2 regions of the Rossellomorea sp. LJF3 genome follow, and region 1 is predicted to be linked to the other one. Evidence: riboswitches for the same ligand, from Rfam matches in the RefSeq annotation. Region 1 holds a riboswitch; the other holds the start of a gene.

Region 1 (8,130 bases):
CATATAACAGCTTCTCTTCCCTGTTTTTCGGTTCTTCATGAGCTGCAAGATAGTCCCCTACCTTCTGTGCTGCCTTTGCCTGCTGCTCTTCATTCATCCCCAGCTTATCTGCTAAGGAAACCTTGTTACCTAAGTATTCTTTGAAATGATCAAAGTTTGAAAGAATGTCCTCTTTTTTGTCCTGAGACATACGATCCATCGTACTGCTTACCTTCGACTCCATCTTTTCTTCTGTAGAATGATTTGCCATGCAGCCAACCTCTCCTCTCACTAATCTACTATGTATATTCCCAGCAAAGGAATTGCTAAACCTTTATTTTCTTTTATTTGGAAAACACACTCAACTCTCTCTATTTTGTTTATTTCCTGCACCTGATGTGTAAACAATAAGGAGGTAATAAACGACTTTTAAGGAGGACGAAGGAGTATGAGTTCAAAGAAGGTAGCGATCATTACGGGAGCGAGCAGTGGGATCGGTCAGGCAACGGCAAAGGAATTGGCGTCAAAGAATATTACAGTCATGCTTGCAGCGAGACGGGAAGAACGTTTAAAGGAATTGAAAGATGAAATAGAGCAAATGGGCGGAACGGCATATTATCATGTCACAGACGTGACGAACGTCGAAGAAATGGAACAACTTGCGAAGAAAACGGTAGAAGAAGCCGGCCGGATTGATGTATTGATCAATAATGCTGGTCTCATGCCCCTTTCACTCATAAATAAACGAAAAATCAAAGAATGGGATCAGATGGTTGACGTCAATATTAAAGGGGTGCTCTATGGGATATCCGCAGTTCTTCCTTATATGGAAGATCAGAAGACAGGACATATCATTAACATTTCATCCGTAGCTGGACATAAAGTGATGCCGGGCAGTTCAGTCTACAGTGGGACTAAATATGCCGTCAGGGCGATTACAGAAGGCTTGAGACAGGAAATGAATGCATCGCATAACATTCGTACAACCATCATCTGTCCTGGTGCAGTGGCTACAGAACTGACTGAGACCATTACGGACGAAGATATCTTAGCCGCGTTCAAGGATCGGGATATGAAGCCCCTGGACAGTGAAAATATCGCCAAAGCGATTTCTTATGCCGTGGAACAGCCTGATCATGTAGATGTCAATGAAATCATTGTACGCCCTACCATGCAGGATATGTAAACAACAAGGAGGAAATGGATTTTATGAATACACAATTTGATAAACTTTTCATCAATGGTGAATGGCTTGATGGAAGCAGTGAAAAGACAATACCGAATCAGAATCCTTTTGATCATTCTGAAATCGGCTCCATTAAAGCTGCCAGTAAAGAAGATCTCGATAAAGCGTATCAATCAGCACAGGAAGCCCAAAAATCCTGGGCAAATGAGCTTCCTCAAACAAAGAGAGCCATTATGGAAAAGGCGGTCTCTGTTGTTGAAGAAAATAAGGATTTAATCATTGAATGGCTCATCAAGGAGTCCGGAAGTACGTATATGAAAGCTGCAGGGGAAGTGACCGTCTCCATTAACAGCATGAAGGAAGCTGCAACGTATCCGTATAGGATGGAAGGGAAAATCCTGCCTTCCCAAGTTCCCGGCAAGGAAAACAGGGTATACAGGGCACCACTTGGAGTTGTCGGCATCATCAGCCCATGGAATTTCCCCTTCCATCTGGCTGTCCGATCCATTGCGACTGCTTTGGCTACCGGAAACGGGGTTGTGGTTAAGCCAGCTACACATACCCCTGTGACTGGCGGGTTATTATTTGCAAGTATATTTGAAGAAGCCGGACTTCCCAAAGGACTTCTTAATGTTGTAGTAGGAAAAGGATCGGAAATCGGGGATGATATCGTGACCCACCCCATCCCCCGCTTGATTTCCTTTACAGGATCTACGGAAGTGGGACGCCGCATCGGGGAACTTGCAGGGAAAAATCTTAAGAAAACGGCCTTGGAGCTCGGTGGCAATAATGTCTTTATCGTACTTGATGATGCGGACCTCGATCAGGCTGTTGAATCAGCCCTTTTCGGTAAATTCTATCACCAGGGTCAAATTTGCATGAGCATCAACCGGATCATGGTTCAAAAAGGGATGTATGAAAAATTTGTGGATGCTTTCGTTTCCAGGGTAAAAGAATTACACGTTGGAGATCCCTCGGACAAAAAGACACAAATTGGTCCATTGATCGATCAAAATCAAGCAGACCGGATATTGGAAGATATTGAAAGCAGCAAGGAAATGGGGGCTGAAGTGGTCCTTGGAGGAAATGCAGAAAAGAACTTATTATATCCGACCGTTCTGACCCATGTGTCAAATTCAATGCCGATTGCAAAAAATGAAATTTTCGGACCAGTGGCAGCCATCATACCATTCGATTCCGAAGAAGAAGTTGTTGGGCTAGCTAATGAACACCCTTATGGCTTAAGCGGAGCAGTCCATTCTTCATCCATTGAGAGAGCGACGAATGTGGCTCATCAAGTGGAAACCGGAATGATTCATATCAATGACGAACCTGTGAATGACGAGCCTCATATGCCATTCGGCGGCGAAAAAGATTCAGGACTCGGACGCTTCAACGGGGAATGGGCACTCGAAGAATTCACGACGGTGAAATGGGTGGCCGTTCAACATAAAAGAAGGGATTATGGTCCTTTTATTGAAAAGAGATAACAAAAAGCGAGTCATGCCGACTCGCTTTTTATTATGGTCTCTTTACAGCTCATCAAATCCATTTGCATCCGATGTTTTCGTGTATTGTCTTGATTTTTGTTCAAAGAAATCGGTCTTCCCCCTGTCGACTTCCTGATACGCTATGATCCATTTAAGTGGATTTGTCCTGTATCCCTCGAATGGTTCGTCGAAACCTAATTGCTTCGCTCTTTTATTGGCCATGAATTTAATATAATCCTCCACATCACTAATCAGAAGCCCTTCCACATGGGATCCAATGATTTCCCTCCCCCATTCCATTTCGAGGAGCGCTGCTTGTTTAAATGTTTCCACCCCGAACGTACGCAGCTCTTCCGTCTCATAAGAGGGATTTTCATTCAAAACTTCTTTAAATATCTTTTCAAACAATCCGACATGGAGCTGTTCGTCACGATTGATATAATTAATCATCGTGCTCGTTGCAACCATCTTTTGGTTTCTTGCTAAATGATAGAAAAAAGCAAAACCTGAATAGAAGAACAATCCTTCCAGGATGACATCATAAATGATTGACTTTAATAGATTCTGGACAGTCGGTGATTCCACAAATCCTTTATAGCCATTTGTGATAAATTCATTCCTTTTTAATAGAATGGGATCGTTCTTCCAAAAGTCAAACACTTCATTTTGCTCTCTTTTCGACACGATGCTGGATAACACATAGCTGTAGGAATGGTTATGCACGACTTCTTGCTGTGCCAGGATGATCATCAGGGCGTTTAGGCTCGAATCCGTCAGATAATCTGCCACTTTTCCCGCATAGTCGGTTTGAACGCTGTCAAGCAGCGCCAGGAGACCTATGATTTTCAAAAAGGATTCCTGCTCGTTCTTCGGCAAAGTAGGGAACTGCTTGATATCTTTAGCCATATTGATTTCAAATGGAGTCCAGAAATTCCCCAGCATTCTTTTATATTTTGGGTAAGCCCAGGAAAACCGCACGTCATCCCAGTTTAATATATTGGAACTTTTCCCGTTTACGATACCCGTTGATTTATTTGGGGCCAGTGAATCAATCAGGACCCTCTGTTTCAATTCTTCCATTTTCCTTCTTCCTCCCCTAGCTGTGACAGCTTTCACATTCTTCAAAATTGGATACGGACGTAGACCTTACATAATAAGTGGTTTTCAATCCGGACTTCCATGCGTCCAGGTGAAGATCCAGTAAATCTTTAGCCTTGATGTCATTACGCACATACAGATTAAATGAAATCCCCTGATCGATATGCCTCTGCCTCTTTACGTTCTGTTCCACACTCCAATGTTGATCCACTTGATAAGCGGTCTTGTAATACCAGGTTGTTTCCGGAGACAGATCGGGAGCGGTCACTGGAATCTTGTAATCTTTCTTTTCTTCTGAATACTGGAGCCTGAATATCGGATCGATGCTCGCAGAGGACCCCGCAATGATCGAGGTTGAGGAATTGGGGGCTACCGCCATTAAATATCCATTACGGATCCCTTTGTCTTTAATCCCATCCTTCAATTCCATCCATCTTTCACTTGAATAGTCCCGTTTCAGAAAATAATCTCCCGTCGACCAGTCCGAGTCGTCGAAATAAGGATAGCTTCCTTTTTCCTTTGCCAGTTCATGGCTTGCTTTTATCGTATAATAAGCAATCTCTTCATAAAGGGAATCACAATAGTCGACCGCCTGACTGCTTTCCCACTTCAATCCCTTCAAGGCAAGGAGATGATGCCATCCGAATGTCCCTAATCCGATCCCCCTGTATCGCTGATTGGTAATCTGGGCCTGCAGGACGGGAAGGTCGTTTAAGTCAATCACATTATCCAGCAGTCTTACGCCTATCTTCACCACTCTCTCAAGCTCATCATCCAGGATGGTCTTGGCTAAAGAAATGGACGCAAGATTGCATACGACATAATCTCCCGGTGACTTATATGTGACGATCATCCCATCTTGGATCACCTCTTCTTCCATCACAGTCGCACTCATGTTCTGAGCGATTTCGGTACATAGGTTACTGCAATAGATCATCCCTTTATGGGGATTGGCATTCATACGGTTAACAGTATCCCGGTAAAACATATACGGAGTCCCCGTTTCGAGCTGAGATATCATGATGCGCTTAAAGATTTCAATGGCAGGGACCACTTCCCGTGAAAGGGTGGGGTGAGCGACACATTCCCAATACTTCTCACGAAAACTACCAGCACCGTATGTTTCGTCATAGAAGTCTTCGAGGGAGTAGCCCATGACTCCTTTCACTTCATGAGGGTCGAATAAATACCAGTCTTCCCTCTTTTCCACCTGTTCCATAAACAGATCCGGTAAGGAGACTCCCGTGAAAAGATCATGGGTCCTCTGCCTTTCGTCCCCATTGTTCAACCGGGTATCCAGAAATGGGAAGATATCTTTATGCCATACATCCAAATATACGGCGATCGCACCTTGACGCTGCCCCAGTTGATCGACGGAAACCGCCGTATTATTTAGTTGTTTCATCCACGGTATGACCCCGGAGCTCACTCCCTTAAAGCCCTTTATATCACTCCCCCTGCTGCGGACCTTCCCTAAATAAATTCCAAGGCCCCCTCCGTTCTTGCTAAGAGTGGAAACGTCCGTATTACTGTCATAAATACTTCTTAAGTCATCTTCCACAGTATCAATGAAACAGCTGGATAGCTGGCCATGGCTTTTTCCTGCATTTGCAAAAGTAGGGGTTGCCACGGTCATATACAGATTGGACAGGGCCCAATATGCTTCTTCGATCAATGACATTCTTTTTTCCTTTTCCTCATTCATGCATAACGTCATACTGATGACCATAAATCGCTCCTGAGGAAGCTCCAGCACTTTTCCATTATGGGACTTTGTCAAATACCTCTCGGCCAGCGTAACGATCCCTATGTAAGTAAAGAGTTGATCCCTATTGAAATCAAGAATGGAACCTAAGTAATCCACTTCTTCCTTGCTATATGAATCCAGTAGTGCCGGGGAATAAAGTTGGGCTTCAGTTAAGTCTTTGACCATTTGATAAAATGAGCCGGATAGATTATCTTTTGATTTCCCCCTCGAAAAGGAAATACCCTCATATAAATCCTTGATGTACAAGGATGCTGCCACATAGGTCCAATCCGGTTCGAGTGCGGTGATACGTTCGATCGCTGTCAGGATCATGAAATGATGAAGCTGTTCTTTGGTCCATTCTTCCTGCTGATTTGCATACATGGTGATTTTCTTATCGAATTCTGTGAAATCCAGGTTGGAATACTGTCTGCTAAGGCTGTGGAGAATCCCTTCCACTTCATTTTGCTTTTCCATTGTGAACGTCATGTTCATTCCTCCCGTTTCTTAAAGTGGGAAGGAGTCAAAAAAAGCCCATCCTTCAAGAAGGACGGGCTTTAAAAATACGGAGATATAAACAGACCTAACGCCTATTGTAATCCTCGCTTTATCCTCCCAATTCCCGAAGAAGATAACACGTGTTAAATAAGGCAGGTCTCCTGACTCGCGCTTCACTCTACTCTAAGGCCTTCCCATCGATACGACAGTGGCAGTTCCTTATTTCGTCAGCACATACAGTTGCGGGGACAGCTCCGGATTCTCACCGGATTCCCTTTTAAGTCTCATCAGACACCTTATTTACAGGTTATAATCAATATATAGTTATTAAAATAAAAACAGACACCAAATGTTGTGTCCTTAACTATCATATATGATTCAAAATAGATTTACAAGTAATCTATTCATTTTTATTTTTGCTCTCTCCGCAGAGATTGGTGTATATTATTCAATTACTAAGTTCTGTAGCTCTGTCAACGAGGATGAGCTTTAGGGTGAGGGGAACTGCTTCGCTTTCCACGGACGTTCGGTCGAGCCTCCTCAGCACAGTTCGCTTCCGGGGTCTCGACACGCCCGTTTTTCCGTAGGAGTCTACGCTGTTCCCCTCACCCTCTATTTAAGCTATTGGAGACAGAGCTCAAAGATTTTCGAAACCCTACGTAGAATAAATAGCATATTTTTCTCTTTTTATTCGATGGTTTCCGCATTTGAATGGATTTGAAGTGGTATACAATTATTACAATAGGTTAAAAGATCATCTTAATGTAGTTGATTGGAGCGGAAGGTGCTCGACTCCGACGGGAATAGCGGGAAAGTTGAGACCCCGCAGGGCAATGCCCGAGGAGGCTCAACTCACGCCCCGCGGAAAGCGAGCACCTGCAGCGGAAATCAACCAGTACTCGCTATTACAAATTTCGAAAACTTATCTAAAATTAGTCTGAAATATGCTTATAATTATTATTTTCCCTGAAAAGGAAAGAAGATGATGGAATAGTGCCTCCAAACGGACAGTGGTCCGTCTACATTTACATTTATGTGGGTTGAGGTAAATGGATTCCATCTCTATAATCCAAATAGAAGGTTGTTTGACAGTATTCTTTGGTCCCCAATATTTTTGATAGGTTGTTTAAATGGAGAAAGACTCGATTTAAACAACCTCTTTTTTTTGAAAGTATGTATGTAATATTCCTCCTGCTTTATCATCTAAATAGAAATTATACTCCCTTTATATTTCAGTATATTGAAAGAGAAACAGCCTCTCACATGTGTTTCATCCAGATTACAATCAATACTTTTTGACCTAAATACTTTCTTTTTGCAGGTTTTTCATTTACAATGCCCATTAAGTGATTTTTTTTTGAAATCACACCTTAGTTCTGAAAGGAGTCTATTATGAAGAAACTATTAACGACTTTACTAGTAGGATTATTAACAATTGGACTAGCTGCTTGCGGTTCGAATGAGGAGAGCCAAAAAGCTGACGATAAACCAAAAACAGAGGCTTCTGACAAAAAGGCTCAAGAAGAGCAAGCGAAAAAGATGGAAGAAATGCAAAAGAAAATGGATGAGCAAAAGGTAGAAAAAGATAAGATCGTCGCTATCGTAAACGACGAAAAAATCAAAGGTGAAGATTTCAACAATGTGTTGACTCAATCACAGATGCAGTATCAACAAATGGGACAGGACCCGACAAGTAAAGATGCTGCCAAAAAAATCAAAGATCAAACCATTGATAGCATAGTCGGTCAAACACTTCTTATGCAACAGGCCGAGGAAAAAGGCTATAAAGCGACGGATGATGAAATCAATAAGCAGCTCGACGAAGTGAAAAAGCAATACAAAGACGACAAGCAATTTGAAGATGCCATGAAGAAAGCCGGATTTACCATGGATGAGTTGAAAACTCAGATTGCTGAAAATATTAAGTACACCAACTACGTTGAAAAAGAAATCAAAGTCGACGAAGTGACAGAAGATGAAATGAAGAAGTTTTATGATCAATATGCAAGTCAACAAGGGCAGGATCAAGCAAAGGATGCACCCAAGTTTGAAGATGTAAAACCACAGATCAAGACTCAGCTGGAACAACAGAAGAAGCAAGAAAAGCTTGTTCAACATGTTGAAGATTTAAA
Region 2 (8,130 bases), on a different contig from region 1:
GTAATCCCTGCCAGCACAGACATGATCACCGTATCGTTCCTGACCAGGTGATTGATGGAATCTAATGCCTTATCAATATCCTTTGGCTTCATGGCAAGAATGAGGATATCTATTTCATCAAAGGGCAGATCGTCTTTGGTTATTGCTGTAATATCATATTTAGCCTTCATTTCTTGAAGTCTTCCGTAATTGCTTCGATTGGAAACAATGATTTGCTCAGCTGGAATCTTTCCACTCTGCACTGTTCCTGAAATCATTGCTTCAGCCATATTACCTGCACCCAGAAATGCTATCGTTTTATTATTTAACAATCATATCCACTCCCGTACCTTATTTTATAGTAAATTCTTTTAAAACATTTTTTTCGTTTTCAATCGAACATTTAATGTAATAATTAAGAAAAAACAGTTAAGATTATAGTTGTTTCATGTCGCCAAAAACCTTGATTGGCGTGTGTTTTGTTCACAACGTTTATAATCGTAACATGCTGATGAATGATATCAAGGGCATTAAAGGAAGTAGTAAGGAATTAGCCGAAATAGCTAGTGGAAGCGTTATCATTACCATTTATGTTATTCAGATTCCTTCTGAAGGCTCTAGATTGGCTGAGAGAGCGTATTATCAGAATTTATACGTATAGGGTATGATTGGAAACAGATCGATTCTTGGCCCTGACCCCTGTCAGCGCAGTTCCAGAGCCTCTTCCATCAAGTCCATACTGAAAGAAAAAAATCCCGTTAAGCTTTTAAAGGCTTAACGGGATTTTTAGATTTATTCGTTTGCAGTGTCGTCTGAACTTTTTCCATTCAGAAAGTCTTTTAAAGCTTGGATATTTTCTTCGAAGTCAATTTCGAGAACGGATCCCACTCCGCTGTAGCTTGCATTCGTATAAGAACCTTCTACTGGCAAGGTCAGCTTGTCCATGTCACTACTGTTGCTAAGCAGGATATCTTTCGCGATTGAGATTTGATCCAGCTTGCTCATATTCGTCTGAATATATGGCTGAATGGATCCTGCCATTTTCGGAAGCTTTGTTACGCCTCCGATGGATAAGGCTTCATCTTTAAGGGCCGCAATCACTTTTTGCTGTCTTTCAACCCTTCCGAAGTCACCATTTTCATCATGGCGGAATCTGGCATAGCCGAGTAATTCCTTTCCGTTCAGGTTTTGGACTCCCGGTTCGAGGGAAACGCCGATGTTTTCTGACATGGCTTTTTCAACATCCATTTCAATTCCATTTGGTGCAAGGATGTCGACTGACTGTTCAAAACCTTTAAAATCAACAATCATATAGTACTGAATATCCAAATCAAAGTTTTGCTTAATCGTCTTACGAAGCAATTCAGGTCCGCCTAAATAAAATGCGGTATTCAGTTTATAATTTTGATAACCCGGGATTTCTGCATAAATATCTCTCATGAATGAAACGAGCTTGGTTTCATTTGTTTTCGGATCGATTTGTGCGAGCATCATGGTGTCTGTCCTTGATTTCTCCTCGCCCCTGCTATCGACTCCCAATAACAAAATGTTAACCTTCCCGTCTTCATCTTTCACACCGTTGAATTTATAGTCTTGCATCTGGTCTTCACCAGCCATCTTATAACCACTGTAAAATTGAAAAGCAGCGTAACCGATCAAACTGAAAATAAGGATTAATAATACCAAAATCACTTTTCTTCCACGTTTTTTCCTTTTGGTCTTTCGATCTAGTCGTGACTCCATTTCTTCACCTACTTTTATGACATTCATGATGAACCGATGATAATATGAAATAGTACTCTATACAATTGAAATTGACAATCACAGAATACTGGATAAACTAACACTTTTCTCCATACCGGTCCACCCCGAGAATATAGTTTACCATAAATATCATTAAAAGTATTTAATTGTTCTATCCAATAAAATTCAAAAAGAGTTCACACGTTCTAAATCCGCCTCAAATTTCAAGAAGTTAAAACAGTATTCGAACTACTTTTCCATCTTTTTCTTACCTTTACCGGGAGAAAATACGTTGGCACTGCGTAAGTATTCTATGTCTCTCACGTTACTACGATGATTGATCACGCGTGCCAAGGCAAAAAAGTAGTCTGATAATCGATTGATATATTGTAACGTAACTACAGAAAAGTCTCCGTCTGTCTTTGAAAGGGAAACGATGCACCTTTCTGCCCTCCTTGCAACGGTCCGCGCAATATGAATACTTGCAGAAGCCTTCACTCCACCCGGTAGAATGAATTTTTCAAGAGGTGGAGCTTCTTTGATCAAACCGTCTATCTTTTCTTCCAACGCATGTACGGAATCAATTTGAAGCTTGTTTCTTCTCTTTTTTGATACATTTGATAAATCTCCACCGCAGTCAAAGAGTTCATGCTGAATAGTAACTAAATCCTTCACTATATCGTCGAAATGCTCATGATCCAATTCAGAAATAGCCTGACCAACGAAGCAATTTACTTCATCCAGTGTCCCGTATGCTTCGACCCGGATATGATCCTTATCGACCCTTCCCCCGATTAAACTAGTCTGACCCTTGTCCCCGGTTCTTGTATAAAGTTGCATCAAATCATCTCTCCCCTACTGTTTATTATGCAGTCATGCTTTTTGCACACTTTCTAATGACCTTCCCCGTTTTAACCCATATAACGTTGGATGGCTTTTTTTGTTACTTCATAGACTCCTCTCCCGATCAACTTACCTATTGGAGTGATCGGTCCTGCAAATGGTTCAAGCTCCCCCTTTTGACTGGAAGCTATCAGAATGCTGTCAGTAGGTGTTCCGGTTGCTATATTTCCATTCCTTTTGTCCCTTACTTCCATGTCATTCAGTGCCTTCACCTTTGCCTCCGTGGAAGTGACGAGGGCTTCGATATATGCCTCATCAGATAAATTTCCATTTATGAAAACCCAGGTATTGATCGTACCGGGTTTTGAATCAATATCATATTGAAAGCTAGTTGATACATCCATGGCGTTTCCAACACCGGCGGTCACGACGACGAAAACCGATCTTCCCTTCATCTCAAAACGCTCGCATATCATATTAGACAAATCCAGAGCCGTCATCATACCGACAGATAAAGACGGATCCAGTTCTTTCGTCATGAGATACTCCTTCATATCTTGTTTGTAATCCCGACAGTCATAATCAACGGGTACCCGACGGTTCATAAAGTGAGAGTACCAACCAATTCCTGCTCCAATAATACCCGAAGACATACATTTCAATGGAAATGGTGCAGAATAAAGGATGCATTCTTCAGTCAATGTCATATACCTTTCATCTAAAACCAGGTTTTCACTGAGGGATCCTTCGGGGACGATCACCATCTGAGGTTTGGCCACCAATGGATGAGCTTGTTTCTGAACCTTTGTTTGATATACTTCTTCGATATGTTCTTCTTTCAACACCTCTTCCGGGTGATGGAGAAGTTTTGTTGTGCCCTGGTCCAGTAGGAGTAGACGGTCACAGTATAGGCTCGCTAAATTCAAATCGTGAAAAATGGCCACGACCGTTAATGTCCCCTGATCTGTTTGACTTTTAATCAAATCCAATAGTGACTTCTGGTAGGAAAGATCAAGGTGATTAGTGGGCTCATCCAGAAGCAGGATGTGAGGTTCCTGGGCTAGAGCCTGTGCCAGGAACACCCGTTGTCGCTCACCACCTGACAATTCATGAAGGTACCGGTTCTGAAACGCAGAAATTCCCGTCTGCTCCATCACTTTGTCCACCACCTCATTATCCCGGTCGGTCGTACCCTTAAAGAAACCTTTCTGGTGAGCATATCTTCCAAGCATCACCGTTTCCCTCACTTGATATGAAAATGCTTCAGTCGATATCTGGGGTAAAACCGCGACATGCGTAGCCAATTCTCTCGAAGAAAACTGATTAAGTGGCTTTCCCTTCAACGTAATGACTCCATCCATTAAAGGAAGGAGACCCGTCATCGCTTTCAGTAACGTCGTCTTACCACTTCCATTTGGACCAAGTATTCCAAAGAACTCTCCCTTGTCAATATGAAAATTCATGTCTTCCACGATCTTTTCATCGCCGTATCCTACTGACACCCCGTTTACATCGATCATGTTGAAAGACCCCTTTTCTTTAAAAGAATATAAGCAAACATCGGTGCGCCGATCAAGGCGGTGATCACTCCAATCGGAAGTTCGGTCGGAGCGATGATCGTTCTGGAAAGCAGGTCGGCGAGAACGAGGAACCCACCACCTACAAGGATTGATAGGGGAAGTAGATGTTTGTGATCATGTCCGATCATTCTTCGCAGAAAATGAGGAACCACAAGACCGACAAATCCGATCGTGCCGGACACTGCCACTGCTGCCCCCGTCAGGATGCTTCCGGCAATCAAAATGATCAGCTTCCTTTTTTGAACCGAGATACCGATATGACTGGCCTGTTCCTCCCCGAAGCTCATCCCGTTCAATTCCTTGCTGTTTAGTATGAGCAACACCACCCCAATAAGGAAGAAAGGCAATATGATCGCAATGTAATCCCACCCTCTCATGGATACACTTCCAAGAAGCCAGCCGATGATTTGCCTCAGTTCCTCACCTGTGAGTGAGATCATCAATGAAATCACCGAGCCCAGAAATGAGCTGAAGATGATGCCTGTCAGTATAATGGTTTCGACCTTCATCGTCCTTTCAACCTTTTGTGAGAACCATAAAACGAGAAATACGGTGATGTTCGAACAAACAATACTGAAAAAGGGAAGCGTAAATTTCCCGATGAAAGGGATGCTCCAATGGAAAAACAATGTGATGACCGCCCCAACCGATGCTCCTGATGATACTCCCAATGTATAAGGATCAGCCAGGGGATTGCGTAAAAGCCCTTGAAAAGAAGCCCCTGCAATGGCTAAGGAACTGCCGACCAATAAAGCCAACAATACTCTAGGAAGTCGGATCGTATAGACAATGTTCACAAACATGGGATTAACCGTATCAGGCATTTGAATACCGAACCACTTGTAACCGACGATGTATAAGATATCCATCGGTGGAATCGATATCGTACCGATCGAAACACCTGCAAGCACTGATGTGAGTATAAATAGCCCTGCCAATACGTAAGTAGTCCCTATTTTATTCTGCAAATACCTCTGGATAGATCGACTTTGCAATTTCCTCTACTCCTTCAACCAATCTTGGACCTGTTCGTGTGACTAAATCAGAATGGACATCGTGAACATCTCCATTCTTAACTGCCGTCACATCTTCCCATCCTTTTCTTCCCAATATCTGTTCTTTCGAATCTTCACTGTAATAACCGTATGTAGTGATGATTACATCAGGGTTAGACGAAATGACCGCTTCCTGGTTCACCTGTACCCAGCCTTCCTGCTCGCTCATGACGTTTTCAGCATTGACCATTGAAAGCATTTGATCGATGAACGTATTCTTCCCAGTTGAATATATGTCAGGTGAAGGCGAGACTTCCACATAAACCCTTTTCCTTTCAGTTACTTCACTTGCTTTTTCCTGAATGGAATTTAAATCCGATTTCATTTCAGAAACAACGGTATCCGCCTGATCTTTCTTACCGACAAGTGTACCAATATCCTGAATTGTGTCATATACCTCTTCAAAGCTTTTAGCGTCGTGAACAATGAATACGTTCACCCCTGCATCTTTCAGTTGATTCAACCCTTCTTCTGCTGACTTTGCTGTGGATTCATGGGCCAGGACCAGGTCCGGCTCTAAGCTGACAATTTTCTCTACGTTAAACTCCACTCCACCGATCTTTTCTTTATCGGCAGCTTCTTTCGGGAAGTTATCAAAGTCTGAGACCCCGACGATTTCCTGATTGAGCCCAAGCTCGAATAAAATCTCCGTATTACTGGGAATTAACGAAACGATATGTTTAGGCTGTTCATCCAAGGTGACTTTATTATCGAGCGCGTCGTTCAATGATAAAGGATACCCTGATTCCTCCTGATTAACTTCTGCAGTTTCTTTTTTCTTCATTTGATCCCCGTCATTTGTTCCGCATGCTGTCAGGAATCCGATGGCTACTAGCAATGCAAGTAAGGCTTTTACTGTGTGTTTCATTTCTTATTCCTCCTCTTGATTAACATTTTGGCAGACAAAAAAACATCTCCAGTGGACTAGAGATGTTGTGTAAGATGCATATATAGGTTAATATTCCGTGAACCATGCATATTACACCTTTCTATCCGCGTAGAATTGGTGCGCTTAAAATCAGGCAGGTCTCCTGGCTCATGGTCATAGTTTGCTGATACCTTCCCGTACTTGTTTGCACAGTGGTAAAATTTCAGCTCACTACCATTTACAGTGGCGGGACCGCGTTGGATTTACACCAACTTCCCTATTAAGAAGCTAAGAAGAATGACATCTTGGGCTTCACCTGATCTCGTAACGTATGAAATTGTTCCGTTCAAAAGAATTATACACAAGTTCCATTGGTTAGGAAATGAATTTGTTGAAAATTGTAGAAAAAAGGTTTATCGTAATATCGCCACATCTGATGCAGACAAGCAATTTGATTGTTCCTTTTAAGCTTTCGTGATAGAATCTGTTCAAGCTATCGCTTTACTGCTTTAGAGAAGTACATATGGTACAGGAGGTTTGCTAAATGAATGATAGAGAAGTCGCTACCTTTGCAGGCGGGTGTTTTTGGTGCATGGTAAAACCGTTCGATGAGCTCCCAGGGATTATTGAGGTCGTATCGGGATATTCTGGCGGTCATCTTGAAAATCCCTCGTATGAGGATATTAAAGCCGGTGGCAGCGGGCATTATGAAGTGGTTCAGATCACATTTGATCCCGCTCTGTTTCCTTATGAAAGACTATTGGAGTTATACTGGCCCCAGATTGATCCGACTGATGAAGGTGGTCAATTCCACGATCGCGGTGAACAGTATCGAACAGCTATCTTCTATCACAATGAACACCAGAAACAATTGGCTGCGAAGTCAAAAAACACGATAGAAGAAAGCGGGCGATTCAAGAAGCCGATCGTCACCAAAATCCTTCCTGCCTCAACCTTTTATCCGGCAGAAGAGTATCATCAAAAGTTCTACAAAACGAATCCGGAAGAATACAAACAAGATCGAGCAAAGTCTGGGCGCGATGAATTTATAGATGGACATTGGAAAAACCAATAGCAGAATGAAAAAAACTCCTTTCGCCAATGGCTAGAAAGGAGTTTTACATATATTTTTATGAATATGCGCATTTTAATAATAAGAACCGAGGAAGTCCTCCACAATGATAAGCCGTTAATCCCTTGATTTGCTCGGTTCCCTCCCTTATCCCTTCACTTCTTCCATAAATAAGAACGGTTCATTTGTATCGAACTTCCCTGAAATTTTCCGGATGGGAATATCTCTTCCCCTGATCCATTCCTGAAAGTCCACCACCACACCATCTGAATTTTCCCCGAATCCGATTAAGCATCGCAGTGATTCACATTGAAAGACACATGTATGAATCGTCCCTGCCCAAGCATCATACGCTTTCTTGAAAATCGGGCTGTCTCCCCGGTTAAACAGTTTGAATGCCCCCTTCATGGTTAATGTCTTTTCCTTTACTGAATGTAATATTTCCAGCCTCTTTTGAGAGTCCTTTAAATAATGTCGATTATCCTTTTTCATATGATTCATCTGAAAATGATTGGTACAACTTAAGGTTGAATGGTGATACACCCCTATCCCCCTCGGCGAAGCTTCTACCACAGCAGCTTTGCCACTTTGGTCGTATAAAGAATAGTTGAAACTGTGTCGGTGAGGCAGCCTGCGCAACACTTCGATGGCCTCGTCTGTATTCTTACATGTGTCCAGGAGGATGCGGGCGATTGTGGTACAGATGAATCCTTCTCCCGGCTTTATTCGATTCACAAAATGAAAACCAACAGCCAATCCTTTTTCGTTCAACCCGTCAATCCGTCCGATTCCCCTTCCTGAAAATCCGATAGATGCATATCCACCCGCCGGCCTGACGAGTAGAAGCCTGCCTTCATATGTTTTCGGGTGATAATCATAGTTCCTCACGTAAATACCGTCCTTGGCCAAAGACGAACAACCGGACTCCTTCCATTCCTGTTGAAATCCCGAATATTCATGTATGGTATCCTCCAAAGACCACTGTAAACC

Evidence for each region. Region 1 has a riboswitch for cobalamin ahead of V8G47_RS10285 (ribonucleoside-diphosphate reductase subunit alpha). Riboswitches for the same ligand answer to the same signal wherever they lie in the genome.
Region 2: linked by a shared signal. The riboswitch ahead of V8G47_RS01825 (ABC transporter substrate-binding protein) and the one ahead of V8G47_RS10285 (ribonucleoside-diphosphate reductase subunit alpha) in region 1 are both predicted to bind cobalamin.

The regions. Positions count from the first base shown of each region.
Region 1 is NZ_JBANLY010000008.1:137,287-145,416, forward strand. It holds gene V8G47_RS10265 (DUF3243 domain-containing protein) at 1-223, opposite strand, end outside; gene V8G47_RS10270 (SDR family oxidoreductase) at 428-1,165, shown strand; gene V8G47_RS10275 (aldehyde dehydrogenase family protein) at 1,189-2,655, shown strand; gene V8G47_RS10280 (ribonucleotide-diphosphate reductase subunit beta) at 2,698-3,735, opposite strand; gene V8G47_RS10285 (ribonucleoside-diphosphate reductase subunit alpha) at 3,752-5,995, opposite strand; cobalamin riboswitch at 6,133-6,312, opposite strand; gene V8G47_RS10290 (SurA N-terminal domain-containing protein) at 7,391-8,130, shown strand, end outside.
Region 2 is NZ_JBANLY010000001.1:343,744-351,873, forward strand. It holds gene proC (pyrroline-5-carboxylate reductase) at 1-311, opposite strand, end outside; gene V8G47_RS01805 (LCP family protein) at 772-1,722, opposite strand; gene V8G47_RS01810 (cob(I)yrinic acid a,c-diamide adenosyltransferase) at 1,972-2,562, opposite strand; gene V8G47_RS01815 (adenosylcobinamide amidohydrolase) at 2,634-4,085, opposite strand; gene V8G47_RS01820 (FecCD family ABC transporter permease) at 4,082-5,140, opposite strand; gene V8G47_RS01825 (ABC transporter substrate-binding protein) at 5,103-6,068, opposite strand; cobalamin riboswitch at 6,205-6,403, opposite strand; gene msrA (peptide-methionine (S)-S-oxide reductase MsrA) at 6,613-7,143, shown strand; gene V8G47_RS01835 (C45 family peptidase) at 7,288-8,130, opposite strand, start outside.